One region of the Haloleucobacter ellipsoideus genome, then DNA from elsewhere that is predicted to be linked to it. Evidence: riboswitches for the same ligand, from Rfam matches in the RefSeq annotation. Region 1 holds a riboswitch; each other region holds the start of a gene.

The links. A riboswitch is a leader RNA that binds a small molecule or an ion and turns the genes downstream of it on or off. The one in region 1 is predicted to bind cobalamin.
Region 2: linked by a shared signal. The riboswitch ahead of ACT6QG_RS03695 (ribonucleoside-diphosphate reductase subunit alpha) and the one ahead of metE (5-methyltetrahydropteroyltriglutamate--homocysteine S-methyltransferase) in region 1 are both predicted to bind cobalamin.
Region 3: linked by a shared signal. The riboswitch ahead of ACT6QG_RS11040 (TonB-dependent receptor plug domain-containing protein) and the one ahead of metE (5-methyltetrahydropteroyltriglutamate--homocysteine S-methyltransferase) in region 1 are both predicted to bind cobalamin.
Region 4: linked by a shared signal. The riboswitch ahead of cobW (cobalamin biosynthesis protein CobW) and the one ahead of metE (5-methyltetrahydropteroyltriglutamate--homocysteine S-methyltransferase) in region 1 are both predicted to bind cobalamin.

What each region holds. Positions count from the first base shown of each region.
Region 1 is NZ_JBQWAR010000014.1:143,675-150,896, reverse strand. Features, by position in the region: gene ACT6QG_RS03345 (MFS transporter) at 1-413, shown strand, start outside; gene ACT6QG_RS03340 (hypothetical protein) at 526-1,116, shown strand; tRNA gene ACT6QG_RS03335 (tRNA-Arg) at 1,205-1,281, opposite strand; gene metE (5-methyltetrahydropteroyltriglutamate--homocysteine S-methyltransferase) at 1,460-3,811, opposite strand; cobalamin riboswitch at 3,931-4,124, opposite strand; gene ACT6QG_RS03325 (short-chain fatty acyl-CoA regulator family protein) at 4,195-5,607, opposite strand; gene ACT6QG_RS03320 (isocitrate lyase) at 5,794-7,222, shown strand, end outside.
Region 2 is NZ_JBQWAR010000015.1:32,635-39,856, reverse strand. Features, by position in the region: gene ACT6QG_RS03715 (Dps family protein) at 1-428, opposite strand, end outside; gene ACT6QG_RS03710 (transporter substrate-binding protein) at 599-2,020, opposite strand; gene ACT6QG_RS03705 (carbonic anhydrase) at 2,363-2,980, shown strand; gene mgtE (magnesium transporter) at 3,110-4,486, shown strand; cobalamin riboswitch at 4,875-5,053, shown strand; gene ACT6QG_RS03695 (ribonucleoside-diphosphate reductase subunit alpha) at 5,154-7,222, shown strand, end outside.
Region 3 is NZ_JBQWAR010000019.1:195,304-202,525, reverse strand. Features, by position in the region: gene ACT6QG_RS11045 (ABC transporter substrate-binding protein) at 1-690, opposite strand, end outside; gene ACT6QG_RS11040 (TonB-dependent receptor plug domain-containing protein) at 810-2,816, opposite strand; cobalamin riboswitch at 2,941-3,149, opposite strand; gene ACT6QG_RS11035 (enoyl-CoA hydratase) at 3,272-4,072, opposite strand; gene ACT6QG_RS11030 (proteasome-type protease) at 4,246-5,052, shown strand; gene ACT6QG_RS11025 (peptidylprolyl isomerase) at 5,104-5,559, opposite strand; gene ACT6QG_RS11020 (peptidylprolyl isomerase) at 5,724-6,290, opposite strand; gene coaD (pantetheine-phosphate adenylyltransferase) at 6,333-6,854, opposite strand; gene ACT6QG_RS11010 (Na+/H+ antiporter) at 7,188-7,222, shown strand, end outside.
Region 4 is NZ_JBQWAR010000015.1:14,104-21,325, reverse strand. Features, by position in the region: gene cobG (precorrin-3B synthase) at 1-10, opposite strand, end outside; gene cobN (cobaltochelatase subunit CobN) at 7-3,351, opposite strand; gene cobW (cobalamin biosynthesis protein CobW) at 3,621-4,655, opposite strand; cobalamin riboswitch at 4,837-5,021, opposite strand; gene cobO (cob(I)yrinic acid a,c-diamide adenosyltransferase) at 5,116-5,736, shown strand; gene ACT6QG_RS03620 (cobyric acid synthase) at 5,736-7,205, shown strand; gene cobF (precorrin-6A synthase (deacetylating)) at 7,205-7,222, shown strand, end outside.

The DNA.
Region 1 (7,222 bases):
TGCCGCCGCTACTTCTCACCTTCGCGGCTGCGCCCATGATCCGACGCTACGGTGCGCCAGTCACGGCCCGCATCGGCCTTGTCCTCGCAGCACTGGCGATTGGTGTCGGGGCGATCGCCTCGCCAACCGCGATCATAGTGGCGAGCGGTGCCTTGTCTGCCGGAGTGGCTTTTGCGGTGCCGGGCCTGATCGCCACTGTCGCAGGACGCGCGACCAACGCCAATCGCGGCCTTGCGCTCGCCATCTACAGCTTCGCGCTGTTCCTCGGCGCGAGCTTTGCGCCGCCTGTTGCTCAGGCTCTCGCCGGGATCGGGATCGTTCCGCTCTCGCTGGTTCCGGCCGCACTGCTGCTTGCAGCCGTTGTCGGCCTCACCATCGGCATCCGCCGGCCTCACCCCTCCAACCCAAGCTAAAGGAGACTTCGACATGCCTCGCATACGCCCTGCCGTGGTGCTCGCCGCACTCGGCCTTTTCGCTGGCACAGCCGCCAACATCGCGCTCGCAGACTCTACGAAAGGAAATTCCATGACCGTGACAACCACCGCCGCGCAGCCCGCAGCCACTGTCATCAATACATTCATGCCAACTGGCTATCGCGAAGTCGCTCGCCGTGCCGTCAGCGTTGACGGTGAAGGAGCCGAGCTGGTTCGCTACGAGCGCACGGACGGACGCAACGCGGCGCTCGGCGGGGAGCATTTCAGCACCGTGATCGCCGAAAACGGCCGTCTCAAGGGTTTCGCGCGCATTGACCTCGATCTGGTCGGCGGGGAACTGCCTTCGCGTGAGGAAACGCAGGCCATCGCCATGGATTTCCTGCGCGATGCCGCGCCCGACCTTCTGCCGGGAATGAAAATCAGTTGGATCGAGCCGCATGACGAGCCGCTGCGCGTTACTCGCAATGGCCGCACGGAAGACCTGACCCTTACCGGCATGAAGGTGAAGATGCGCAACAGCGCCGATGGCCTTTGGATGTGGGTCATCGTCGGCGCGGACCGAAAGGTCATGGTGTTCGAGCGCGACATTAACTGGATCACGTTCCCCGGCCATCGCGGCACTGAAAAGTGGCTGCACGATTCATGGCTGGTCGAAAAGGGCCACACGCTGCGCGCCTCGTGAGGCGATCATACGGTAACGGGCGCGGAGGGTGGTCGCCGCTTCGAGCGTGGAAACGGCGGCGTTCGGCGTTCATAATTCTGTTCTGAAATGGCGCACCCGGCACGATTCGAACGTGCGGCCTTTGCCTTCGGAGGGCAACGCTCTATCCAGCTGAGCTACGGGTGCAACGGTGCCATGCCTAACCTGACATGCCCATCAAGGTCAACAAGGTTCGATCAGAAAGCGACATTCTCCCCAGATGGCTCTGCCATGCGCCCCCCTTCCTGGCCGCGGACGGGGCCGGAATGCCAGAGTGCCGGAACGGGCGCGGTGGCATGCACCGTGCCCGTTCATGTCGTCACGCTCAGTGCGCGCGGGCGCGGGCGGCCCGGGCGGCGGCCACCATGTTCACCAAAGCGGGGCGCACCTCCTCCCATTTGCGGGTCTTGAGGCCGCAATCCGGATTGATCCAGATCTGCTCGTCCGCCAGCCGCTTGCGGGCAAGAATGATGAGCTCATCCATCTCGTCCACCGTCGGCACACGCGGGGAGTGGATGTCATAGACACCCGGACCGATCTCGTTGGGATATTTGTAGCTGGTGAAAGCCTCCAGCAGCTCCATCTTTGAGCGGGAAGTCTCGATGGAGATCACATCGGCATCCATCGCGCCAATGGCATCGATGATGTCGTTGAACTCCGAGTAGCACATATGGGTGTGGATCTGCGTCTCATCCGCCACGCCGGACGAGCACAGGCGGAACGCCTCCACCGCCCAGTCCAGATAGTGCTTCCACTGCGCGCGCCGCAGCGGCAGACCTTCACGCAGGGCAGCCTCGTCGATCTGGATCATCGCGGCACCCGCCCGTTCCAGATCCTGCACCTCATCGCGAATGGCGAGCGCGATCTGCTTGCACGCCTCGCTGCGCGGCACGTCATCGCGCACGAAAGACCAGTTGAGAATGGTCACCGGCCCGGTCAGCATGCCCTTCATGGGCTTTTGCGTGAGGGACTGGGCATAGCGCCACCATTCCACGGTCATCGGCTTCGGGCGCGCCACATCCCCGAAGAGGATCGGCGGGCGCACATAGCGCGAGCCATAGCTCTGCACCCAGCCATGTCTGGTGAAGGCAAAGCCGGAGAGCTGCTCGCCGAAATACTGCACCATGTCGTTGCGCTCAAACTCGCCATGCACCAGCACATCGAGGCCGATCTCTTCCTGCCATTTCACGGTTCGGGCCGTTTCCTCCCGCAGGAAGGCGGCATAGGCCGCATCGTCCATCTGCCCCCTGGCATGGGCGGAACGCGCCTTGCGCACATCCGCCGTCTGCGGGAAGGAGCCGATGGTGGTGGTGGGGAAAGCCGGCAGGCCAAAGCGCGGGCGCTGCACCTTTGCACGGGCGGCGTAGGAATGCTTGCGGCGCGCCATGTCGGCCGTCACCGCAGCCATGCGCGCTTCCACGGCGGCATTGTGCACCTTGGTGGATGCCTTGCGGGCCGCGGCGGCATCGGCCGAAGCCTCAAGCTGCGCCCTCACACTCTCGCCTTGCCCGGAAAGCGCGGCAGAGAGCACGGCCAGCTCGTCCATCTTCTGGAGCGAGAAAGCCAGCCAGGATTTCACATCCGCATCAAGCGCGGTTTCCTGTTCCAGATCGATCGGCACATGCAGAAGCGAGCAGGAGGGAGCAAGCTGCACATGGTCCGTGCCCCGCTGCGCCACCACCTTCTCCAGCCTGTGCACCAGCGCCGGAAGATTGGCCCGCCACACATTGCGCCCGTCAATCACGCCCAGTGACAGCACCAGACCGAGCGGTGCCTTCGCGGCCACCACATCGAGCTGCTCCGGCGCGCGGGCCAGATCGAGATGCAGGCCGGCCACCGGCAAGGAGAGGGCGGTCTCCAGATTGTCATCCAGCGCGCCGAAATAGGTCGCCAGCATGATCTTCAGATTCGGCAGGGCCAGCGCGATCGCGCCATAGGTCCGGCGCAGCGCTTCACGGGTGGCATCATCCAGATCGAGCACCAGGCAGGGCTCGTCCATCTGCACCCACTGCGCACCGCTGGAGGCCAGACGCCGCAAGATATCGACATAGACCGGCAGCAGGCCGGGCAGCAGGTCCAGCGTGTTGAACCCGGGAGTGCGGGACTTCGCCAGCTTCAGGAAGGTGACGGGGCCCAGCAGCACCGGGCGGGTTTCATGCCCCAGCGCCTTCGCCTCGCGATATTCCTCCACCGGCTTCAGCGCGCCGATCTCGAACCGCTGGCCGGGTTCCAGCTCGGGGACCATATAGTGGTAGTTGGTGTCAAACCACTTGGTCATTTCCTGTGCCGGCACGCCTGCGCCCGCACCTCCATGGGCATGATGGGCATGGCCGCAGCAGGCGTCCTGCGCCTCTGTCCGGGCGCCGCGCGCCATGGCGAAATAGGTTTCCAGCGGCACCTTGCCAGAGCGCCAGCCATAGATCCCGGGCACGGCACCCACCATTACGGAGGTGTCAAGAACCTGATCATAAAGGGAGAAATCGTTGGAGGGGATGACTGTGACGCCACGCGCCTTCTGACGCGCCCAGTTTTCAGCGCGCAGTTTCGCGGCTGTTTCCAGCAATGCAGCCTCACTGGTCTCGCCCGCCCAGTGGCTTTCAAGTGCAACCTTGAGCTCCCGGCGCGGGCCGATACGCGGCGTGCCGAGGGTCGCAACAGGAATGAGAGAAGAAGTCACGGCTCTTGAGCCCTTCTGCTGAGGGCGAGGCCATGGCGGCAGGCATCCGCTTTCCCGCGCGCACGACAGCCGTCGCCTGCCCGCGAAAACAGAAGCGCTCCTCCGGGACACCCCGCCCGAGAACGTATTTTGTCATGGCAGGTCTCCTGGCTCACGGGTCATCGCCTTCATCCAACCTTCCCGGGCACAAGGCCCAGTGGCGTCTTCCGGATGTCAGCTCACCGCTTACAGTTGCGGGGGCAGCGCTGGTTTTCCACCAGCTTCCCTCTTCGCTCCGGGGGCAACCCGGAGAACCACGACCCTTGAACCTTGCGCGCGGCCCGGGGCGCTGTCAAGGCAAATATAAAGACATCTTTATATCGCTATTCAGGTGCGAAATCCTTTCAGTGGGCGGCATAGGGGGTGAAGCCGCTGCGGCTTTCATCCACCACCAGCGCCCGGCCAATGAGCGGGAAGGCGCGCTGGGGGCAGGCGGGGCGCTCGCACACCTTGCAGCCCGCGCCAATCGGCGTTGCAGCCTTGGGATCATCCAGCGCCAGCCCGCGTGAATAGACCAGCCGGCCGGCATGGCGCACATCACAGCCCAGCCCGATGGCGAAGGTCTTTTCCGGCTCCCCGAACCCGCCCGCCTCATGCCGCACGGTCCGGGCGATCCACAGATAGGTCCGCCCGTCCGGCATCTGGGCCATCTGGGTGAGGATACGTCCGGGCTGGGTGAAGGCCTCATACACATTCCACAGCGGGCATGTGCCGCCAACGCGGGAGAAGTGGAAGTCCGTCGCCGACTGGCGCTTGGAAATATTGCCGGCCCGGTCCACGCGGATGAAGAAGAAGGGCACCCCCAGCGCACCCGGCCGCTGCATGGAGCTGAGGCGGTGGCAGATCGTCTCGAAGCCCACGCCGAAACGCCGTCCCAGCCGTTCGATATCGTAGCGCTCGGCCTCGGCCGCCGCCAGAAACGCGCCATAGGGCATCAGCAGCGCACCGGCGAAATAGTTCGCCAGGCCGATCCGCGCCAGGGCATGGGTTTCCGGCGCACCGGATGCCGCTTCAGTCGCCAGTTGCTCAATCAGTTCCCCCTGCTCCAGAAACGCCAGCTGGGTGGCGATCTGGAAGGCGCGCTGGCCGTTTTCGAGCCGGCGCGAGACATGCAGTACCCGCTCGACCGGCCGAAAACGGCGATGGGTCATTTCATCCGGCACCGCCGTGACGCGCACGCCATGGCGCTGTTCCAGATAGAAGGCCAGCCCATCCGCCATTTCCCCCGGCACGAGCCCTGCCGAAAGGGCCAGCGATTCGGCGGCCTCATCCAGCTCCGCGAAATAGTTGTGATGGGCGTAGAAGAAATCGCGCACCTGCTCATAGGGCATGGGTGTGGTCTGGCTGGGCACCCCGCCGGAGCCAAGCCCCAGCTTGCCGGCCATGGCATCCGCCCGGTCCACCGCATGCCGCCAGCGCCGGTGCAGCGCCACGATGGAGCGCCCAAGCGCGGGCATGGAGGCCGCCACCTCCTTCAGTTCGGCAAGGCTCACTTTTTCGCCGTTCGCAGGGTCTGCGAAGACCTCCCGCAAATCGGCCACGAGCCGGCCCTCATCCCCCTCCGAGAAGAGCTGCACATCCACGCCGAAGATCTCGTTGATCTTCAGCAGCACCGGCACGGTGAGCGGCCGCTGGTTCTTCTCGATCTGGTTGAGATAGCTGGGCGACAGGCCGAGCGCCTGGGCCAGCGCCACCTGGGTCAGCCCCTTTTCTTCCCGCAGCCTTTTCAGCCGCACACCGACAAATGTTTTCTTCATGGAAATTCGCAGAATTCGCAAAACTGAGGATTATCACTCGCAAACACTCGCATTTTCAGTCATTCCCCGAAAATTTTCTCGCGAATATTGTGAGGATCAGACGCCGATCGCAAGTCCTTTTCCAAACGACCGGCCCACATGAACGGGCAGGCAGGACGCGAGGGCGCGGGCAAACAGGAGGACAAGATGGGCCAGCGTAAGAGCTACAGTGAACTGAGGGCAGAACTGGCAAAGCGGTTTCCGCAGGGCGTCGCGCCCGGTGGCGTGAATGTGGATGACATCATCCAGCTCAAGCTGCAGAACAGCTTTGACACCCATCTCGACATCGCCCGCGACATGGCGAGCGTGATGCGCGCCGACATGGCCGCCTATGATGCGGACAGCTCGAAGTTCACCCAGTCCCTCGGCTGCTGGTCCGGCTTCCACGCCCAGCAGATGATCAAGGCCGTCAAGCGCCTGCGCGGCACCACGAAGGGCACCTATGTCTATCTCTCCGGCTGGATGGTGGCCGGTCTGCGCAACCGCTTCGGCCATCTGCCGGACCAGTCCATGCATGAGAAGACCGCTGTCGCGGACCTGATCGAGGAGATCTACGTCTCCCTGCGCCAGGCCGACGAGGTCGCCATCAATGACCTGTTCAAGGACCTGAAGGCCGCCCGCGAGAAGGGTGATGCCGCCGCCGAGGCGAAGGCGATCGAGGCCATCGACAATTTCGAGACCCATGTGGTTCCGATCATCGCCGATATCGATGCCGGCTTCGGCAATGAGCACGCCACCTATCTGCTCGCCAAGGAGCTGATCAAGGCCGGCGCCTGCTGCCTCCAGATCGAGAACCAGGTGTCGGACGCCAAGCAGTGCGGCCACCAGGACGGCAAGGTGACCGTGCCGCGCGAGGACTTCATCGAGAAGCTGCGCGCCTGCCGCCTCGCCTTCGAGGAGCTAGGCGTGGAGGATGGCGTGATCGTCGCCCGCACCGACAGCCTCGGGGCCGGCCTCACCCAGAAGGTGCCTGTCAGCACCCAGCCGGGCGATCTGGCGAGCGAATACATCAAGTGGCTCAAGACCGAGCCGATCAGCAAGGACAACCCCATCCGCGACGGCGAGCTGGCTCTCTACCGCAATGACGAGTTCGTGCGCCCGGTGCGCCTGCCCAATGGCCTGTTCCCCTTCCAGGAAGGCACCGGCAAGGCGCGCGTGATCGAGGACTGCATCGCCAATCTCACCCAGGGCGGCGCCGACCTGCTGTGGATCGAGACCGACACCCCGAACGTGGACGAGATCGCCTCCATGGTGAACGAGATCCGCAAGGCGGTGCCGAACGCCAAGCTGACCTACAACAACTCGCCCTCCTTCAACTGGACCCTCAACCTGCGCAAGCAGGTGCGTGAACAGTGGATCGCGGAAGGCAAGATCAAGGACACCGACTACCCGGACGGCAATGCGCTGATGGGCAAGGACTTCGATGACACCGATCTGGGCCGCGAGGCGGACGCCCGCCTGAAGCGCTTCCAGAGCGACATCTCGGCCCGGGCCGGCGTGTTCCACAACCTCATCACCCTGCCCACCTTCCACCTCACCGCCAAGTCGGTGGACGAGCTGTCCCACGGCTATTTCG
Region 2 (7,222 bases), on a different contig from region 1:
GCCTCATCGCAGATGGCGTGGGCATTGCGGATGGTCTTGATGATCGCCTTGTTGTCGGCGATCAGTTCCTCGAACATGGCTTCGGGGGTGATGAAGCCATCATTGTTTTCCTTCAGCGTGGTGAGCTTGAGCACTTCCGCGAAAGAGTGGATGGTGGGCGCGCCCAGCTTGCGGACCCGCTCCGCCAGATCATCGAACGTGGCGAAGATGGTGCCCGCCTGCTCATCCAGCAGCAGATGATAGTCGCGGAAATGCTTGCCGCTGACATGCCAGTGGAAGTTCTTCGTCTTCAGATAAAGGACGAAGGCATCCGCCAGCACCTGGTTGAGAGCGGCAGCGACCTTGGCGACCTGGGCCGGCTCAAGGTCCGTGGGCGTCGCCAATGCGCCACCGCCCGACTTTTTGGAGAGGGAACGAACGACAGTCATGGGGCGTACTCCTGTGTTTCTGCCCTCATGATGACTCATGTTTACCAAAACGCAAAGTTTTCGTGCATCATTTTTCTGTTTCAGGGGCAGATCTGAAATGGAATGAGTTTAGCGCCTCTTCTTAATACATATGTGACAAAGGCTTGGGTCCAGTCTGATGTAGTTCAAAGTTATTGCGGTGCAGTATTCACATCGTCCGATTGTGTGTTTGCGGTAGACTTGCCTGCCGGGGCGGCGCTCTCCGGAGTGGCCATTTCCTTTCGCAGCTCCGCCCAGCTTGCGCCGGCAATGAGGCCGGGGCTCTTCCAGACCTGGGTCAGCGTGCCTTCGCCATTCACCTCGCCGATAAAGGCCGCGCGGGTGATATGCCGGTTGGGCAGCATCTGGACGATGTCACCGGTGAGGCTGAGCTGCCGGATATTGGTCATGGCATCGGCCACCGGGGCGGCATCGGTGGTGCCTGCCTTGGCGACAGCCTTCGCCCAGATGCTGAAGCCCAGACGGTGGGCCTCCACCCGGTCGCTCGCCAGTCTTTCCGGGTCCTTGCTGAAGGCCCTCCAGCGTTCCAGAAACGCCTTGTTGTCCGGGGTGGGGGATGAGGTGACATAATTGCCGGCGATCAGCGTGCCTGTCATGGCGCGCCAGTCGAGCCGGGTCAGGTCTTCCTCGCCGAGGGAGAGGCTGAGCACGATGAGCTGGTTGGATGTGCCGGCAGATGTGGCAGGGGGGGCGGGCGCGGCAAGGGGAGCAGGTGTGGCATCGGCCGGCACCGCCTGCGGGGCAGCCTCCGCCATCTGGCCGGAGAGCCCTTGTGCGGCAAGCGCCTTGTAGAAGCCGTTATTGGCCTGGTCGCCCATCAGGGTGGAGATGACAGCGGTCTTGTCCCCGTGCCCGGCAAAGGCCCGGATATCGGCAAGGATGCCGGACCAGTCCGAGATGTCGGGCGGGGTGTCGATGATGAGGATGTTGCGGGCGGGCACGCCGCGGGCCTTCAGCTCGGCCTCGATGATGCGGTTGGTGGCGCGGGGCCATTTGCCGTCCGTTCCCAGCAGAACCCAGCGCTCCACACCCTTGCCGGAGGCCAGATAGTCGACCGCCGGCAGCGCCTGCTGGTTGGGGGCCGCGCCGGTGTGCAGCACCTTCGGGGGGCTGTCATCGCCACTGGTGGGGGCGGAATCGAACAGCAGGGCATTGGAGCCGGCAAAGAGCTTCTGCACGTCCGGTCCGCTCTCGTCCAGATTCGCGCTGAAGATGACGGAGACATGATCCCGGTTGAGCAGTTCCTGCGCCGCCTCGGCCTGTGCCTGTGGCAGGCTGGTGGGGGAGACGGCCACCGCCTCGAGCTTGCGTTCGAGCAGGCCGCCCTTGCGGTTCTGCTCCTCGATCAGCATCACGATGATGTCCTTCAGCATCGCGGCATTGCCGGTGGTGTCGAGAGCAGGCTCAAGAATGCCGATACGGATGGGCGTCTTCTTCTTCGCATTCGCCGTGGCCGGCGCCGCAACGAGAAGAGCCGCTCCTGCCGCCGCGACCACCAGCAGGGTGGCCAGAAGCCCCAGTTTGCCACGTGTCCATCTGTGCACCTTACTCATGCCTCATCTCTTTCTGGTGCCACCCGGGCAAGGCAAGCCATAGGCGCAGGCGCCGCTCTCCGGGCTTCAGGGATGTTCATTGTGTGCTGTCGGCTATGGCAGCGGGGTGCTTTTCACATGGCTGGATTAAGGAATTTCACCCTGCCGGCCGTTTCCCGGCCGGACTGGTGCATTTTTGCATCGCTCCTGCCGAAGCTTGTGTCCTTCATGCTGCGCCGGGCGGCCAAATAATCCTGCTCCGGCAAAAAAGATCCTGCCGCGCCGGAAAGTGTCTTGACGAAAGCGTCCGCCCGACATTCGGTGCGCTACCCGATCCGATGCAGGCAGCAGGGAGCAACCCGCGTGGACGAACTGATCTCCGGTTACAAAAGGTTCCGTGAAATTGCGTGGCCCGAACGCAAGCAGGTTTTCGAGCAGCTCGCCGCCAGGGGGCAGAAGCCGGAAACACTGGTCATTGCCTGTTCGGACAGCCGCGTTGACCCGCAGATGATCTTCAATGCCGGCCCCGGCGAGATGTTCATCGTGCGCAACGTCGCCAATCTGGTGCCCCCCTTCGGCCCGGATGCGAACCATCACGGTACCTCGGCCGCGATCGAGTTTGCCGTGCGGGTGCTGAAGGTGAAGAATATCGTGGTGATGGGCCATGCCCAGTGCGGCGGTGTGAGCGCGCTGCTGGATGGCGCCCCTCCCGGTGCACGGGACTTCGTGCCCGGATGGATGGAGATTGCCGAACCGGCGCGTGAACGTGCTATGGCTTCCAATCTGCCTCCGGCCGAACGCCAGCGCTTCTGTGAACAGTGCTGCGTCCAGCTTTCCCTCGAGAACCTTCATTCCTTCCCCTGGATCGCCGAACGTGTGAAGGCCGGAGACCTGACCCTGAACGGGGCATATTTCGGTGTGGCAACCGGCCAGCTCGAACTGCTGGGCGCCGATGGCCGCTTCCAGTGTGTGCCGATCTGAGGACATTGATTTAATTCTGTCATGGCCCTGAGAGATATGATCTCGGATCATGTCTGCCGGGCTCGCTTATGCCCGGCCTGAACGCGGTTGGGGGCTGGGCGCGTGCGCTCCCGCGAGAGAGGTGGTTGCATGTCGGTTGTGAATGATCCCAGGAAGGTGGTGGATGCAGTGAACACTGCCATTGGCGCGCCCATGGCGCATGAGCATGTCGCGGACATCGTTGAGTTGCTCAATGAGAAGAGCAATGAGGATGTCATCGAGATCATTACACGCATGCCGCTGGAATGGGCTGTGGAGGTCTTCGACCAGCCCCAGTTCCAGGATGCGAGCGAGATTCTGGCCACCCTCCCGCAGGACAAGGCCATCGCCCTGCTGGAAGGCATGTCCGCCGACCGCGCGGTGGATGTGCTGCGCTGGGTGGAGGAGGATGACCGGGCCCGCCTGCATCAGGGTCTTTCGCCCGAGACCCGCGCCTCTGTCGATCATCTCATGTCCTATGCCGAGGGTACGGCAGGCTCGATGATGACCACCGAGTTCGTGAGCGTGCCCTCTACCTGGACCGTGCAGCAGACCATCGAGCATATCCGCAGGGTCGAGCGCTCGCGCGAGACGGTCTATGCCATCTATGTGCTGAACCCCTCCACGCACCGCCTCGAGAACATGGTGACCCTGCGCCGGCTGATCGCGGCCGAGCCGGACGACAATGTGCTTGTCGCCTCTCTCTCGCATCCGGTCATCACCCTCACGCCGGCGATGACGCGCGAGGATGTGGCCCGCGTCATCTCCAAATATGACGTGCTGGCCCTGCCGGTGGTGGACAGCACCAATCATGTGCTGGGCATCATCACGGTGGATGACGTCATCGACGCCATGATCGAGGAGCAGACCGAGGACGTGCAGCGCATGGGCGGCATGGAAGCGATCGACATGCCCTATTTCGAGATCTCCTTCGCGCACATGATCAAGAAGCGCGCCGGCTGGCTGTGCGTGCTGTTCCTTGCGGAAATGCTCACCGCCTCGGCCATGCAGGTGTTCGAGGACGAGCTGGAGAAGGCCATCGTGCTGGCCCTGTTCATCCCGCTGGTGATGAGCTCGGGCGGCAATTCCGGCTCCCAGGCCACCTCCCTCATCATCCGCGCCCTGGCGCTGCGGGAGGTGACGCTGAAGGACTGGTGGCGCGTGGCGCTGCGTGAATTGCCGACAGGTATCGTGCTGGGCGCCATTCTCGGCATGATCGGTATTGTCCGCATCGCGGTGTGGCAGGGCATCGGCTTCTTCGATTATGGCGAGCACTGGGTGATTCTGGCCGTCACCATCGGCGTGGCGCTGGTCGGCATCGTGACGTTCGGCTCCATCACCGGCTCGCTGCTGCCGTTCATCATCAAGCGCGTGGGGTTCGATCCGGCCTCCGCCTCGGCGCCCTTTGTCGCCACGCTGGTCGATGTGACCGGTATCGTCATCTATTTCTCGGTGGCCTGGCTGCTGCTGTCCGGCACCATCCTGTAATGGTGCGGCACCGGGTGCAGCCGGCCCGCTGAGCGGGTGGAACAGGAGCCGCGCATGGAAACATGCGCGGCCTTTTCATGTTCCGGTTGTGCGGCGCGCGCCCTGCACCCGGAGGAAAGCCGGGCAACGATTCGAGGGGCCGGCGGGCCCTGCCAAGCCTCTGATGAAATGCGATGCGCCTGTCTTTTCAGTCTGTTGCCTTCAGCGGGGCGGGGCTTGTCCACATAATCCCCCGTTTTTCAAAAGTCGGCAGAATGTGATCCGCGAGACATTCCTTTTGCGGTGCACTCGCTCTAATGAGTTGATCCACCAGCTTTTTCAAAGCAGCCCTCCAGAAGGGCCGAGCCTGTTGCAGAAACAGCATATTGACTGGAAACCCTGTCAGCCTACTACATGTAGCGGTCACGGTCTCTTTCGAGAGCCAAGAGGGAAGCCGGTGTGAAGCCGGGGCTGCCCCCGCAACTGTAAGCGACGAGCTCTTGCCAACTGGGTCACTGGGAAACCGGGAAGGCCGGCAAAGTGCGCTGACCCGCGAGCCAGGAGACCTGCCGTGACCGGAAAAGAGACCTCGGGCGGGGTGTCCGGCGGGTAAAGTGGAGAAGGGCTGCCCCTCGTCTCCCGTTGCCTGCTGCACCCTCGATTATGGAAATCAGGAAAGCAGGCACACATGTCACTCTCGGCACAGTCAGAACGTCCGTCCATGGTGGGAAGCACGCCGGCCCCGGCTGCCGTCCAGACGTCGCGCAATGCTGAGCCGGGTTATCAGGTGATCCGCCGCAATGGCGCGGTGACGCCGTTCGACCCTTCCAAGATCGGCGTTGCGCTCACCAAGGCGTTTCTGGCGGTGGAAGGCGGCAATGCCGCGGCCTCGCGCCGGGTGCATGACATCGTGGCCGATCTCACCGCGCAGGTGGTGGCCAATCTCACCCGTCGTGTGGATACGGGCCGCACCTTCCATATCGAGGACATTCAGGACCAGGTGGAGCTCGCGCTCATGCGCTCCGAGCACCACAAGGTCGCCCGCGCCTATGTGCTCTATCGCGAGGACCGCGCCCGTGAGCGCGCCGCCGCACTGGCCCAGAAGGCGCAGGTTCAGGCCGTGCCCGAGTTGCAGATGCGTGAGGCCGATGGCACGCTTGTGCCGCTCGACCGTGCCCGCCTTGATACCGTGGTGCGCGAAGCCTGCGCCGGGCTCGATGGCGTCTCGCCCGATCCGGTCCTCACCGAGACGAAGCGCAATCTGTATGACGGCATCACCCGTGACGAGCTGGCGCTGGCGCCCATCCTCGCCGCCCGCACCCTGATCGAGACCGAGCCGAACTACGCCAAGGTTTCCGCCCGCCTGCTGACAGACAAGCTGCGCCGCGAGGCCCTCAGCTTCATTGCCGGCTATGCGGATGAGGCCACACAGGCGCAGATGGACACCCGCTATGGGGAATATTTCCCGGCCTATGTGCAGGCCGGCATCAAGGCCGAGCTGCTGGACCCGGAACTGGGCCGGTTCGATCTGGCCCGCATTTCCGCGGCCCTGAAGCCGGAGCGCGATCTCCAGTTTGACTATCTCGGTCTCCAGACCCTCTATGACCGCTATTTCCTGCATGTCTCGGGCACCCGGTTCGAGCTGCCGCAGGCTTTCTTCATGCGCGTCGCCATGGGCCTCGCCATTCGCGAGATCGACCGCGAGGCGCGGGCCATCGAGTTCTACAATCTGCTGTCGTCCTTCGACTTCATGGCCTCGACGCCGACCCTGTTCAATTCCGGCACGCTGCGCCCGCAGCTCTCCAGCTGCTTCCTCACCACCGTGGCGGATGATCTGGACGGCATCTTCAAGGCCGTGCGCGACAATGCCCTTCTGGCGAAATATTCCGGCGGCCTCGGCAATGACTGGACCCCGGTGCGTGGCCTTGGCGCGCACATCAAGGGCACCAATGGCCAGAGCCAGGGTGTCGTGCCCTTCCTGAAGGTTGCGAACGACACCGCCATCGCCGTCAACCAGGGCGGCAAGCGCAAGGGCGCGGTGTGCGCCTATCTCGAAACCTGGCATGTCGATATCGAGGAGTTCCTCGATCTGCGGAAGAATACCGGCGATGACCGCCGCCGCACCCATGACATGAACACCGCCAACTGGATCCCCGACCTGTTCATGCAGCGCGTGGAAGCCGGCGCCGACTGGACCCTGTTCTCACCCGACGAGGTGCCGGAGCTGCATGACCTCTATGGCAAGCCCTTCAAGGCAGCCTATGAGGCGGCGGAAGCCCGTGCGGCGCGGGGCGAGATCAAGGTGTATCGCACGGTGAAGGCGCTGGACCTGTGGCGGCGCATGCTGACCATGCTGTTCGAGACCGGCCATCCGTGGGTGACCTTCAAGGACCCGTGCAACCTGCGCTCGCCGCAGCAGCATGCCGGTGTGGTGCATTCCTCCAATCTGTGCACCGAGATCACCCTCAACACCAATGCCGATGAAGTGGCGGTGTGCAATCTCGGCTCGGTGAACCTGGCCGCCCATATCGGCCCCAATGGGCTGGATTTCGAGCGGCTGAAGCGCACGGTTGGCACCGCCATGCGGATGCTCGACAATGTCATCGACATCAATTTCTACACCATTCCCGAGGCGCGCCGCTCGAACCTGCGTCACCGTCCGGTGGGGCTGGGGCTGATGGGCCATCAGGATGCGCTGGAAAAGCTGCGCCTGCCGACGGCCAGCGAAGATGCGGTGGCGTTTGCCGATGTCTCGAT
Region 3 (7,222 bases), on a different contig from region 1:
GGAAGGCGGGGCATTGGTGTCCTTGTCCAGAACCAGAACCTGCGGGCGTGCGCTCACAATCTCTTCCAGTGGCAACTGGCCGAGGCGATCAGGAGAGAGGCGGGCGGCCACATTGTCCAGCCCGGCCCGCTGCATCAGGTCATCTGCCAGCGTGTCGCGTCCGGCGGTGAAGCCATTGGGACGGACGACAACCGTGCGTGGGGCAGGGCTTTCCAGCTCTGTCCGCGGGGGGATGACAGCCTGAAGGGAACGGATCATCTCCTCTCCCTTTTGCGGAACACCGAGGCGCCGGGAGACGGTGCGGATCTGCGCATAGGCTTCATCCATGGATTGCGGGACACCCAGATCCAGAACCTCGATACCGAACCGCTGCAGGGTCGCGACCGTATTGCGGGTGGTGAAAGCACCGGCGATGACCAGATCCGGTTCAAGCGGAATGATTTCCTCGGCCAGCCCGCGATTCGAGGGAATCCCCTCCGCCAGCTCCACCACATTCGAGCTGATCGGGTCATGCGCCAGCGATGTGACGGAAACGATGTGTTCACGCGGGGCAAGCTGAAAGACCAGCTCATCCGCGCACAGATTCAGGGAGACAATGCGCCGGGGCGGAGCGGAGGGCTGCTGCCCGGCGGCCTGTGCGTTTGCGGCAGGTATCAAGGTGACGATCACCGCGAGAAGCGCGGCAAACACATATCCCCGCATCATGAATGCGGGGATATGTCTGAACAGACGAAGGGGCATGCCGACATGTGCCGCGCGGCACCTGAAGCGTGTAGAGCCTTCTGGCCGGCATGCCATGATGTTGCGCCTCAATAGGTGACGCGCACACCCGCATAGGCTGCAAAGCCCGGCGCGAGATAGCCGCGCGGCTCCTCGTAGCCTTCATCAAACAGGTTGTCGAGGCGACCATAGACCGACAGATTCTGGTTCACCTCGTAATTGGCGGCAAGATTCACGAGCGTATAGCCACTCTGCTTGACGATCGGGCCACCGGAACGGCCGGTATCCCACCAATCGGAGAGGTAGACCAGCGTTGCGGCCAGGGTGAGCTGGTCCATCGGCTGCCAGTTCATGGTCACGCTGAACTTGTTGTCCGGGCGACGCAGCAGGTAGCAGGAGCCATCGCCGCGCTGCTTGCAGCTTGAGGATGACATCTCATAGCCAATGGCCTTGGTGTAGGTGTAGTCCGCCCGCACGGAGAACTGGTCGTTCAGCTCAAGGGCGGCAAAGGCTTCCACACCATAGGTCTTGGCGCGCTGGGCGTTCTCATAGCCATTCGAGGTGAAGGCGATGAGGTTCGTCAGGTCATTGCGGAAGTAGGTGGCGCCGAAGCTCACGCGGTTGTTGAGCGCCTGCTGCTCGAAGCCGACATCCCAGCCCTTGCTTTCTTCCGGCTGAAGATTGGCATTGCCGATGGGGCCCCAGGAGGAGGCCGGCGCATAGAGCTGATACAGCGAGGGCGCCTTGAAGCCCGTGCCATAGGTGAACTTCAGCTTGGTGCCGGTTTCCGGAATGAGCAGGGCAGGGGCGATACGCCAGGTGGTGTGATCGCCATAATCGTCATCGCTGTCATAGCGAATATTGGCGGCCACGAACAGGCGCTCCCAGAAGGAGGACTGCAGCTCGGCATAGCCGACCGTATCACCGGTGCTGATGCCCCACGGCCCGTCCGGCGTGTTCGTCATCTTCTCGTTCTTGCGCTCCACACCAACGAGAAGGTTCTGACCCGGCATGAAATTATAGTTGGAACGCCAGTAGTAGGTCTGGCGGTCACCATCATAATCGTAATCGTTGTAGTAGCCGGAATTGTCACGTGAATAATTGGTGGAGGAAATGCCGAACGTGCTGATCAGCTTGTCATCCAGCGCCTTCCAGATGCCTTCACCCTTGTTGATGAAGAACTTGCCATGGGCAAAGCCCACACCCTCGGGCACGGAGGTCGAGGTGGTGAAGTTCAGGCGGGTGTCGATATAGCGCGCGGTATAGTTCAGCGTCAGATTGTCGGTCAGGTCGAAATCGAAGCGGCCGGAGAGGGTCCAGTTGTCATTGGCATTGTCATAAGCCGGAACGCCGGGAGAAAGCACATAATCCGGCGTGACCTTGATGGCGCTGCTTTTGAAATGCCCGAAATTCAGGTTGTACGAGAAGCGGTCCACCGCGCCGTTCAGGGTCGCGCCCTGGTTGAAGGTGCGCATCGAGCCACCTTCCATGAAGCCGGAGATGGTGCCCGGCCCCTGGCCGCGTGCGGTGGTCATGGCAATCACACCACCAATCGCATCGGAGCCGTAAAGGCCGCTCTGCGGACCGCGCAGCACTTCGATGCGGGCGAGGTCATTGGTGAACATGTTGCCGAGATTGAACGCCCCGTTCGTGCTGGAGGGATCGCCAAGGTCGATCCCGTCCATCATGATCTTCACCTGGCCGGAATCCGTGCCGCGGATGAAGACGGAGGTCTGGCCGCCGGGGCCACCGGTCTGCACCACGTTCAGGCCGGGCGTTGTCTGAAGCGCATCGGGGAGGCTGCGCCACTGCTGCCGTTGGATTTCCTGCTGGGTGATGACCGTGACGGAGCTCGCCACATGGCTCTCGGGCGTGGGAATGAGGGTGGCGCTGACCACCACATCCGGCAGGTTGATCGCCTCGGAGGATGAGGTCTGGGTGCTCTCTTCCTCAGTCTGCGGCGCAGATTGGGCCAGGGCGGGCTGCACGAGTGCGGGCGCGGCTGCCACGAGGGCGAGCAGACTGGCGCACATCAGCGCGTTGCCACGGCGCGCGCGATAGGGCTGAAGGGAAAAAAGAGACTGGAAGACCGGCATGAAGACCTCTGGCGGGACGCCTTGTGGACACGTCACCGCGAGAGAGGAATGCCTGCCTGGCCGCCGGAGCATCGACCACAGCACGTTCTTCCACCATCAGGGAACCCCGCCTGACAGGCTCGCGTGTGACCACGACTCGACGGCAGGTTTCCTGGCTTGCAGCTCATTCTCGTTTTTCGCCTTCCCAGGCATCCCATGCCCAGTGGCTGTGTGAAAAACGAAGCGCCGCTCACAGTTGCGGGGGCAGCTGCAGATTGGATGCGCCAGAAGGCGAATCGCACTGCATTCCCTTTTCATCCTTGCGGGAAGGACACCGTCATGGCGGAAATTAGGCGAGGTGCTGCTGATGCGTCAATGCATCTATGGTTCATATGCAACAACTGTTGCCGGATTGCCACGAAAGGGCAATCCGGTTGCAGTTTCTTCAAGCCTGCATGCCCTGATGGGCAGCCAGATCAGCGATGCTTGAAGGTTGCAGCGCGCTTTTCGGTGAAGGCGCGCATGCCTTCCTTCTGGTCCTCTGTGGAAAACAGGGCGTGGAATGTGCGGCGCTCGAACAGAATACCCTCGTTCAGGCCCAGTTCCAGCGCCCGATTCACCGCTTCCTTTGCGGAAATGAGCGAAGGCTTGCCGAAATTGGCGATGGTGCGGGCGGTTTCAAGCACCTCTTCCATATGGCGCTCGGCGGGCACAACGCGCGAGACGAGGCCGGCGCGCTCTGCCTCATGGGCATCGATCATGCGCCCGGTCAGCACAAGGTCCATGGCCTTGTATTTGCCGATGGCCTTGGTGAGGCGCTGGGAGCCGCCCATGCCGGGAATGACGCCAAGCTTGATTTCCGGCTGGCCGAAACGCGCCGTCTCGGAAGCAATGATGAGATCGCACATCATGGCCAGCTCGCAGCCGCCGCCAAGGGCAAAGCCGGAAACGGCGGCAATCAGAGGCGTGCGGCAGCGCCCCACGGCATCCCAGCCGGCGAACCAGTCCGCCAGAAGCATTTCCACGGAGCTGCGCTCGGCCATTTCCTTGATGTCCGCCCCGGCCGCAAACGCCTTTTCCGAGCCGGTGATGACAATCGCGCCCACATCCACATCGCTGTCGAGAGCGGTGATGACCTTGCTCATCTCTGTCATCACGGCAAGGTTGAGGGCGTTCAGCGCCTTGGGACGATTGAGACGGACAATCGCGACCCGGCCCTCCCGCTCGACAAGAACGATATCTTCACTCTGGGACTGCGTTTCCGGTGTCTTGGACATGGAGCCTCCTCTGAACGCTGACAGGAGAGTGGCAGCGATTCTTCTTATATGGGCCAGTAGTGCCAGCCCTGTGTAAAGGAAAGATTGCACCGCACCGTGAAGCCGCTGCATGTGCGCATTGCAGGATACAGTTTGTCCTCGTTATAATCATCTCCCGTCATGAGGGCCTTGTGATGACATATTGCTGCGGATTACTGGTGCGTGAAGGGCTCGTGCTTTTGGCAGATACCCGCACCAATGCGGGGCTGGACAATATCTCCACCTTCCGCAAGCTCCATGTTTTCGAGGAGCCGGGCCATCATGTCATCGGCCTTGCGACCGCGGGCAATCTTTCCGTCAGCCAGTCTGTCATCAGCCTCCTGCGGGAGGGGTTCCCCTCGGAAGAGGGAGGTGAGACCCACCAGTTGCGCGATTGCCACAGCATGTTTCAGGCCGCGCGGCTGGTTGGCGAGGCCATCCGCCATGTGAACCGGGTGAACGGTGCCCTGAAGGAAGAGAGCGGCGGCATCAATTTCGAGGTGTCATTCCTGGTCGGCGGGCAGATTCTGGGTGGGCCCTCGCGCCTGTTCATGGTTTACAGCGCGGGCAACTTCATTGAATGCACGCCGGATACGCCCTTCTTCCAGATTGGCGAGCACAAATATGGCAAGCCGATCCTCGACCGGGCGGTGCATTATGACATGCCGCTCGCCGATGCCCTGAAGATTGCGCTCATCTCCATGGATTCGACCATGCGCTCCAATCTGGGCGTGGGGCTGCCGCTGGATGTGCTGGTGGCTTATGACGACAAGCTGCAGGCGGAGCTGATCCACCGCATAGAGGCAGGTGATCCCTATTTCCATGATTTGCGGGAACGCTGGGGCGCGGCGCTGCGGGCGGCGCACAGTTCCATTCCGCGCCCGCCCTATCTCAAGCAGATCCGTCCGACGGTCGTGTCCGGTGCGGCTGTCGGGTGGGATGAGGGCGCCGGGGGCGAGTAGGAAAGAAAAAGGGCGCCGGAAGGCGCCCTTTCCATATGGTGTGCGGCAGACTCAGGCCTTGGGCTGGAGCTTGGCGGAGATGATCTGGTCCGGGTCCTTCACGGGCTCGCCACGCTTGATCTGGTCCACATTTTCCATGCCGGAAACGACCTCGCCCCACACGGTGTACTGGCCATCCAGGAAGCGGGCATCGGCAAAGCAGATGAAGAACTGGCTGTCGCCGGAATCAGGGTTCTGGGCGCGGGCCATGGAAACGGTGCCGCGCTTGTGGGGAACGGCGTTGAACTCGGCCTTCAGCTTCTTGCCGGAGCCGCCCATGCCGGTGCCGGTCGGGTCGCCGGTCTGGGCCATGAAGCCCTCGATCACGCGGTGAAACGGCACACCATTATAGAAGCCGTCAGCCACCAGCTCCTTGATGCGCGCCACGTGGCCGGGCGCGACATCCGGGCGGAATGCGATGGTGACCGGGCCCTTGGTGGTCTCCAGAACGAGCACTTCCTCACTCATGTCGAAATCCTTAAGCATGTGTAGGGGCGGCATCCTGTCCGCCCGGTTTTGGTAAAGCCATCGTCGCGCAGATCCCGGGACCTTGATGCGCAAGACAGGTGGAAACAGCCTTTAGCGGCGGAAAGCCTGCGCTTTCATGAAGGCAGGCTTTCCGGCTGCGGGGCTCACTTCTTGGCGTCGGCCGCCACCTGCATCTTCACGATGCGGTCCGGGTTCGCCACCGAGCCATTCTGCGCGGCGGAACCCTTCTTGATCTTGTCCACATTCTCCATGCCGGACACCACTTCCCCGATGACGGTGTACTGACCGTTCAGGCTGGGGGTTTCATCAAGCATGATGAAGAACTGGGAGTTGGCGCTGTTGGGCGAAGACGAGCGGGCCATGCCCACCACGCCGCGCTTGAACGGCACGTTGGAGAACTCGGCCGGCAGATCGGCATATTTGGAGCCGCCGGTGCCATTGCCATACTGGCCATCACCGGTCTGGGCCATGAAGCCGTCAATCACGCGGTGGAACGGCACATTGTCATAATAACCCTCGCGCGCCAGGGTCTTGATCCGCTCGGCATGCTGGGGGGCGATATCCGGGCGAAGGGCGATGACGACACGGCCCTTGTTGGTATCCAGATAGATGGTGTTCTGCGGATCGGGCTTGCCCTGCGCTGCGGCGGGCAGGGCAAAGGCCAGAGCCAGCAGCAGGCCGGCACACAGGCGGCCGAGTACGCGCATCATGAAGGTCTCCTCGGAATGGCCCTCTGGCGGAGGGAATGCAGGTTATGTCGCGTCTTGCCGCGCGAACTTGGCTTTCAACCGTGCCAGTACGGGGGCTGGCACGAAGGCGGAAACATCTCCGCCCATACCGGCTATCTGCCGGACCAGCGTGGCGGTGATGGGGCGCACCATGGGGGAGGCCGGCAAAAAAACGGTCTGGATGGCGGGAGCCATGGCACCATTCATGCCGGCCATCTGCATTTCATAATCCAGATCCGTGCCGTCGCGCAGGCCGCGGATCAGCAGGGTGGCACCAATCTCGCGGGCGGTATCGATGATGAGCCCGTTGAAGGTGATGGCTTCAAGGCGGGTGTGTTCCGCCCGGGCAATGGGGCCGCACACATCCATCAGCATGGAGAGGCGCTCTTCGGCCGTGAACAGGGGCGTCTTGCCGGGATGGATGCCAACCGCAAGCACCAGCCGGTCCGCCATGCGACAGGCGGAACGCACGACATCAAGGTGCCCGTTGGTCAGCGGATCGAAGGAGCCGCCATAGATCGCGGTGCGGAATGCGGTGTCGCTCATGCCCAAAAGGGGTAGCGGGGACAGGGGCGGGATGCAACGGCCAAGTGCACGCCCTCACCGGCTTCAGGCATATTCATGATGACCGGCCGGGCCGGACAGGCCTGTTCCGGCGATTTATCGCAGGGATGAGCAGGATACGGGGCTGAGGATGCTAGCCACAAATATATGCCGGTGAATCAGGCCATCCGCTTTTGGGAATGCGAATCTCATATAGGAAGGCCATGCTGATCGCATTATCGCCGTGAGGATCATTTAGCGGCATTTCACGCGCTTTCCTCCATTCCACCATTTTAGTCTTGCCCTGCCTGACGCTTTCCCCCATCGGGTACCATCATGGAAACGATCACGACTGCCCTCGTTCTGCTGCT
Region 4 (7,222 bases), on a different contig from region 1:
GAGCGCTCATGGGGCGTCCCCGTCCAGGAGGGCGATGGAGTTGAGCCGGGTCTGCCACAGGCCGCGCCTGCGCATGTCCTGCAACCGTTCACGAATGGCCGCCTCTGCCTGCGGATTGGCTGCGCGCAATGCCCTGTTCACCGTCTGATCCCCGATCCAGGCGGTAAAGATGGCATCAAAAGCTGTCGGGGGCACCTCTTTCGTGGTGGCGGCGAACACGCAGAGCGCATCCAGCCCCTGCGCCAGCTCCGCCGCCCCGCGCCAGCCATGGGCGAGCTGGGCCTCTATCCATGCCGGATGGGTCAGGCGCGCCCGCACGATCCGCCCGAGATCCTCACGCAGGGTGCGGCTTCTGGGCTGCTCGGGGCGGGAGGTGTCAAGGCTGTAGAGGGCGGGACTGGCCCCCAGCAGGCGGGCGGCGGCCGCGAACCCGCCAAAGCTGTCGGCGATGGAATCGCCATCCAGTATGTCACGCTCCGCCACATCGGTTGCATGGATGAAAGCCTGTGCGGCGCGGATGCGTTCGGCGAAGGCGTCGCTGTGTTCGGCCTGTCCCTCGCGCCCGCCAAAGGCATGGGCGCTTTCGGCCAGATACATGCGGGCGAGATCGGCGCTGTCTTCCCATGCGCCATCCAGTGCCCGGCCGGAAACACCCGCCCCATATCGCCCCCATGCCGCCCCGAAAATGCGCTGGAGGCTTTCGCCCTTGCGGCGGCTTTCGGCCAGTGTGTTCCATTCCGCATCCTCATCCAGCGCGGCGATGGCGTGGATGGCCTGATCCAGCAGGGCGATCTGCCCGGGGAAGGTATCGCGAAACGCCCCGGAAATGCGCAAAGTCACATCGATGCGCGGCCGGTCGAGCTTGGGCAGGGGGATGATCTCGACCCCGGTGACACGGGTGGAGCCATCATCCCAGCGCGGGCGCGCGCCCATCAGGGCCAATGCGTGGGCCATGTCTTCCCCGCCCGTGCGCAGGGTGGGGGAGGCCCACAGATCCATGACGATGCGGCGTGGCCAGTCGCCATGGTCCTGCAGATGGCGGCGCACCACCTCATGCGCCGCCCGTTCGCCCAGAAGGGTTGCGGCCCGGGTGGGAATCGCGCGCGGGTCCAGCGTCGCCAGATTGCGCCCGGTGGGCAGAACATCGCGCCGCCCGCGCGCCGGCGCCCCGGCCGGCCCGGGGATGACGAAACGCCCATTGACCGCCCGCAGCAGCCCCTCCCGCTCTCCGGCGGAGCAATCCTCATAACCGGCCGGTGCGGCGGCGAAGACATGCAGGCCCGTGCGCACCGAGGCTTCGCCAATATCGCACAGATGCGCATCCAGCGCGCTCAGTGCATCGCTCATGCCGGCCCCGGTCAGCGCCATGTCCCGCGTCACACCGCATTCGGCGGCAAGGCCGCACAGCTCGGCGCGCTCCAGAATGTCGGCGGCGACGAGATCGGCCCGGCGCGGGTCGAGCACCTGTGCGCTGGCATATTCCTCCACCAGCGCCCGCAGGGCCGCCGCCTCGCCATGCAGCCCTGCCTCGCCCACCTGCGGGGTGAGATGGCCGAGCGTGACAGCGCCGATGCGCCGCTTCGCCGGCGCCGCCTCGCCGGGATCATCGACGATGAAGGGATAGATGACCGGCAGGCCGGCCAGCACAAGACGCGGCCAGCACAGGGGGGAGAGGGCCACGGCCTTGCCCGGCAGCCATTCCAGCGTGCCATGGGTGCCCAGATGGACCAGTGCATCAAACTGTCGCGCGAGGGCGAGGTGAAAGGCCAGATAGGCGTGGACCGGCAGTTCTTCGGGGTCGTGATAGATGGCCTTGCGATCCACGCCGCGGCTGCGGTCCGGCTGCAGGGCGACCAGCGCCTTGCCCGCGCGCAGGGCCGCAAAGCGGAATGCCCCGCGAACACAGGCCGGATCATCGCCCGGCCGGCCCCATCGTTCCAGCAGGGCGGTGCGCGGCGCATCCGGCAAGGCGGCCAGCCAGCTTTCATACTCCGCCAGCGGCAAAGTGAGGGCCTGTGCGGTCCGCGCGCCGGTGAGCCGGGCCATCAGGGCCTGTCCATCCCATGTCCGGGCGGTGTCATGGCCGGCCTGCGCCAGCAGATCAAGGATGGAACAGGTGCTTGCGGGTGTATCCAGCCCCACGGCGAAACCGGCCCGCCCGCCCCGCGCGGGATAATCGGGCAGGACGATGGCGAGGCGCCGTTCATGGGGAGGCGTGTGGCGCAGGCGCACCCAGCACGCGGCCTGCCGGGCCAGGGCGGCGATGCCTTCCCTATAGGGCACCTGCACCCGGCGGGTGAAGGCAAGGGCCGGGTCTTCCTCCAGCTCCTCGCGGAAGGAGACGGGATAGCCGGAAAGACGGCCGTCAAATTCGGGCAGGGCCACCTGCATGGCCAGATCCGCTGCCGCAAGCCCGCGCCCGGATTGCATCCATGCCGCGCATGTGCTGCCCGAGGGGATGGCCTGAAGAATGGGGCAATCGGCCTCATCCAGCACGAAGCCTTCATCCTGACGGGCGGAAAAGGCGGTGGTGGACAAGATGACATCCGGCGGAAAGGCCCGCAGATGCTCTGCCAGGGCGCTGGCGACATCCTCGTCCTTCAGGCTGGTGAGGCCGAGAATGAAGGGGGACAGGCCCTCCGCCTCAAGAGCCTGCGCCAGATGTTCCAGCGGCGCCGTCTCTCCGGCAAGGATCGCGGAGCGATAGGCGAGAATGAGGGCGCGCGGGCACGATGTGGTGCCTTCCGCGGCGGGCAGGGGGCAGATGCCGCGGGCGGCATCCCACTGGAACAGTTTCGGCGCGGGCTGCGGCGACGGCACCGGGACCGGAAGGCCCAGAATGTCGCGGGCCACCAGCCGCAGCACAATCTCCATATTCTGCACCCCGCCCGCGCGGAAACAGGCCGCAAGCCTTGCGCGCAGTTCCGGCGGCACCGTGTCATGGGCGGCAAGGCGCGGGTCCTCGCGCTCGTCACCCGGCAGAATGCACAGTGCAATACCGCGTGCGCGGCACAGGGCGCTGAGTGTTTCCACCCCGTAGCGCCAGTAGTCCAGCCCGCCCAGACAGCGCACCACCACCGCCTTAGCCGCGGAAATGGTCTTTTCCGCATGGAAATCCACCGAAAGCGGATGGCGCAGCTTCTTCAGGCTGGCAAGGCGCAGGGTGGGCGGGGCGTGCAGTGCACCGGCGGGGGGCATGGGCGCGCGCGTCATGGCAAGATGGGCCATGGCAAGGGCGGAAAGGTCGCTGTCCGCGAAGGAGAGCACCACCACGTCACCGGGGGGCTGGTCAAGATCAATGGCCGCTTCGCCATCATCCAGGCTGACAGTGCTGACCGGCAGAAGATGCATGATCGTCTATCCTGCGGCTTCGGTCGTGCGGGTGCGGGGCCGGCTGGCCCCATGCGCCTGCAGGCCGCGTGTATGCCTGCGCCCCGCGCAGGACTGCCGCCTCCGCAAACTGATCGCCCCTGCCTGCCTGTTTCTCACCGTGCACCTGAATTGCGGCCGGATGACCGGATGATGTTTTCTGGCCCATCCACATGACCAGACCCTGTCGGGCGGAGGGGGCAGGCGGCGCATGCATGGCTGCCTGCCACCCCTTCTGCTGCCCGGCCCGTTCAGCCCGCCAAAGCGCGCGCCACGGCATCCTTGTCGAAGTCCTTCAGGCCGATCACCACCAGCCGGCCCTCGCGTGCCTCACCCGCCGCCCATGGACGGTCGAAATGGTGGGAAATGCGCCGCCCCACGCCCTGCACCACCAGCCGCATGGGCTTGCCGGCGACAGGCACGAAGCCCTTGATGCGCAGTACGCCATCCGCCTCGGCCGCGCGCGCCACGCGGGCCGCCAGCTCTTCGGGCGAGGCGGCCTCGGCCACCGGCAGGGCGATGCTTTCAAAGTCATCATGATCATGCGGCTCCTCGCCGTCATGATGGGTCTTGCGGGCGTCGAGATCATTCTCCACGGCGGCATTGAGGCCGAGCAGAAGGGCCGGCTCCACCACGCCATGGGCGGTTTCCACGATCTTCACCGCGCGCGGCAGATGCCCGGAAATCTCCGCCCTGGCCTGCGCCTTGCCGGCGGCATCCATCAGGTCCGCCTTGTTGAGAAGGATGAGATCGGCGCACAGGATCTGGTCCTCGAACACCTCCTCCAGCGGGTTGTCATGATCCACCGCCTGATCCTGCGCGCGCTGTGCGGCGAGGGCTTGCGGGTCATCGGCAAAGAAGCCGGCGGCAACGGCCGGGCCATCCACCACCGCGATCACCCCATCCACCGTCACGCGCGAGCGGATCTGCGGCCAGTTGAACGCCTGCACCAGCGGCTTGGGCAAGGCGAGGCCGGAGGTTTCGATGAGGATATGGTCGGGCGGGTTGTCCGAGCCCAGAAGCTGGTCCAGCGCGGGCACAAAGTCATCCGCCACGGTGCAGCAGATGCAGCCATTGGGCAGCTCCACCACCCGGCCCTCATCGCAGCCCTCTATGCCGCAGCCTTCGAGAAACGCGCCATCGAAGCCGACATCGCCAAACTCGTTCACCAGCACGGCGATGCGCGCGCCATTGGCCTGTTCCAGCACATGACGCACCAGCGTGGTCTTGCCCGCCCCGAGAAAGCCGGTGACGATGGTGCAGGGGACTTTGGCAAGGGTGCTCATGAGCGCGCCTCCACGCACATGGTCTCTACAGCGTGCACATGCGCACCGGGGGCGCTACAGGCGTGTGAAAGGCGCGACATCATCTGCTCCGTCAGGCTCCGGCAGGCGCCGGTCAACTTCCACGGACGGAGCGGACATTCGTCCGGCACAGCGCCAGCCGCCACCCCGGCGGATGGGCCCATGGAAGCAGGGCATGACGGCAGGTCTCCTGGCTTGCGGCATATCCTTTGCGCGCCTTCCCGGGCCTGCGCCCAGTGGCCGGTTGCGCAAGGCAGGGCCGCCTACAGTTGCGGGGGCAGCCGCGGCTTTTCCACCGCATTCCCTTTTCACCTCGAACTTCGAGGCACCGTCGCTTATAGGGTTAAAGGGCGGCGCTGCGCTGCGCAAGCGTGCGGCATGCCGCAGAGCCAGACCTGTGCACGTCCTCCCGCCTTTTCAGTGCCATTTGCAGGAGAGCCCCATGGACAACCCTGGACAGGATGAGCGCGAAGCCGAGCGCTACCGCGAGAAGATGAGGAAGCGCAAGGAGGTGCAGGACAGGGAGGTGGCGGAAAAGACCATCGAGAAGGGTCTCCTTATGGTCCATACCGGGCCGGGCAAGGGCAAGTCCACCGCCGCCATGGGGCTGCTGCTGCGCGCGCTGGGCCATGGCTGGAAGGTGGGCATCGTCCAGTTCATCAAGGGGGCGTGGGAAACCGGCGAGCGCACCGCCTTCGAACGGTTCGGCCCGCAGATCCGCTGGTACACCATGGGCGAGGGCTTCACCTGGGAAACGCAGGACAAGGCCCGCGACATCGCCGCCGCCGAGGCCGCCTTCGCAAAGGCGCGCGAGCTGATGGATGATCCCGGGATCCGCCTCCTCGTGCTCGACGAGCTGAACATCGCCCTGCGCTATGATTATCTGCCGCTGGATGAGGTGCTTTGCGCCCTCACCAGCCGCCGGCCGGACCTGACCATCGTGGTGACGGGGCGCAACGCCAGGCCGGAACTGGTCGAGGCGGCGGATCTGGTGACGGAAATGGGGCTGGTGAAGCATCATTTCAAAGCCGGGGTGAAGGCGCAGAAGGGCATAGAATTCTGATGGCGCGCGCCCTCATGGTGCAGGGCACCGGTTCCAATGTGGGCAAGTCGCTGCTGGTGGCGGGGCTGTGCCGGGTGTTCATGCGGCAGGGGCTGAGGGTGCGGCCGTTCAAGCCGCAGAACATGTCCAACAATGCCGCCGTCACGGCGGACGGGGGCGAGATCGGCCGGGCGCAGGCCCTTCAGGCGCGGGCGGCAGGAGTGGCGCCCAGCGTGCACATGAACCCGGTTCTGCTGAAGCCCCAGAGCGATATCGGCGCGCAGATCGTGGTGCAGGGCAGGGTGTTCGGCACCGCCCGCGCGCGGGAGTATCAGGGCCTGAAGCCCCGGCTGATGGCGGCAGTGCAGGAAAGCTTCGCGCATCTGGGAGCCGAGGCCGATCTGGTGCTGGTGGAAGGGGCCGGTTCAGCAGCGGAGGTGAATCTGCGCGCCGCGGATATCGCCAATATGGGCTTTGCCCGCGCCACCGGCACGCCCGTCATTCTGGTGGGCGATATTGATCGCGGCGGGGTGATCGCCGCGCTGGTGGGCACAAAGGCGGTCATCGATCCGCAGGATGCGCGGATGATCCGCGGTTTCATCGTCAACCGCTTCCGGGGAGATCCGGCGCTGTTTTCCGCAGGAATGGACATCATTGCCGAGCGCACGGGCTGGACCGCGCTGGGGCTGGTGCCCCATTTCGATGAGGCCCGCCGCCTGCCGGCAGAAGATGCGCTGGGGCTTGCCAGTTCGCCCCGCAGGCCCGGAAAGCCCCTCATCGTGGTGCCGGTGACGCCGCGCCTGTCCAATTTCGATGATCTTGATCCGCTGCGCGAGGAGGAGGGGGTGGAGGTGCGCTTCATTTCCCCCGGCACGCCCCTGCCGGCGGATGCGGCGCTGATCCTGCTGGCCGGCTCCAAGGCGACCATCGATGACCTTCTGTTTGTGAAGTCCGAGGGCTGGGACATCGACATCAAGGCCCATCTGCGGCGCGGTGGCCGGGTGATGGGCCTGTGCGGCGGCTACCAGATGCTGGGGCGTTTCATTGATGACAGTGCCGGGCTGGAAGGCCCGCCGCGCCGCGTGGAGGGGCTGGGCCTGCTCGATGTGGAAACGCGCATGGAGACAACCAAGCGGCTGGCCCTGGCCCGGGGGCTTCTGGTGCAGAATGATGTGCCGGTCGAGGGCTATGAAATGCATATGGGAGTGACCACCGGGCCGGATACCGCCCGGCCCTTCGCCCTGCTGGAGGGAGGGCGGACAGATGGCGCGCGCTCTGCCGGCGGGCAGGTGAGCGGCACCTATCTGCACGGGCTGTTCGCCGGCGCGGCCCTGCGGCGCCATGTGCTGGCGCAGCTTGGCGCGCAGGCTTCGGCCTTTTCCCATGAGGCGATGGTGGATGCGGTTCTGGACCGCTTCGCCGACCATCTGGAAGCCCATCTGGATTGTGCGGCGCTGCTGCATCTGGCCGATGCGGGAAAGGGAATGTGATGCGCAGGATTCTGGTC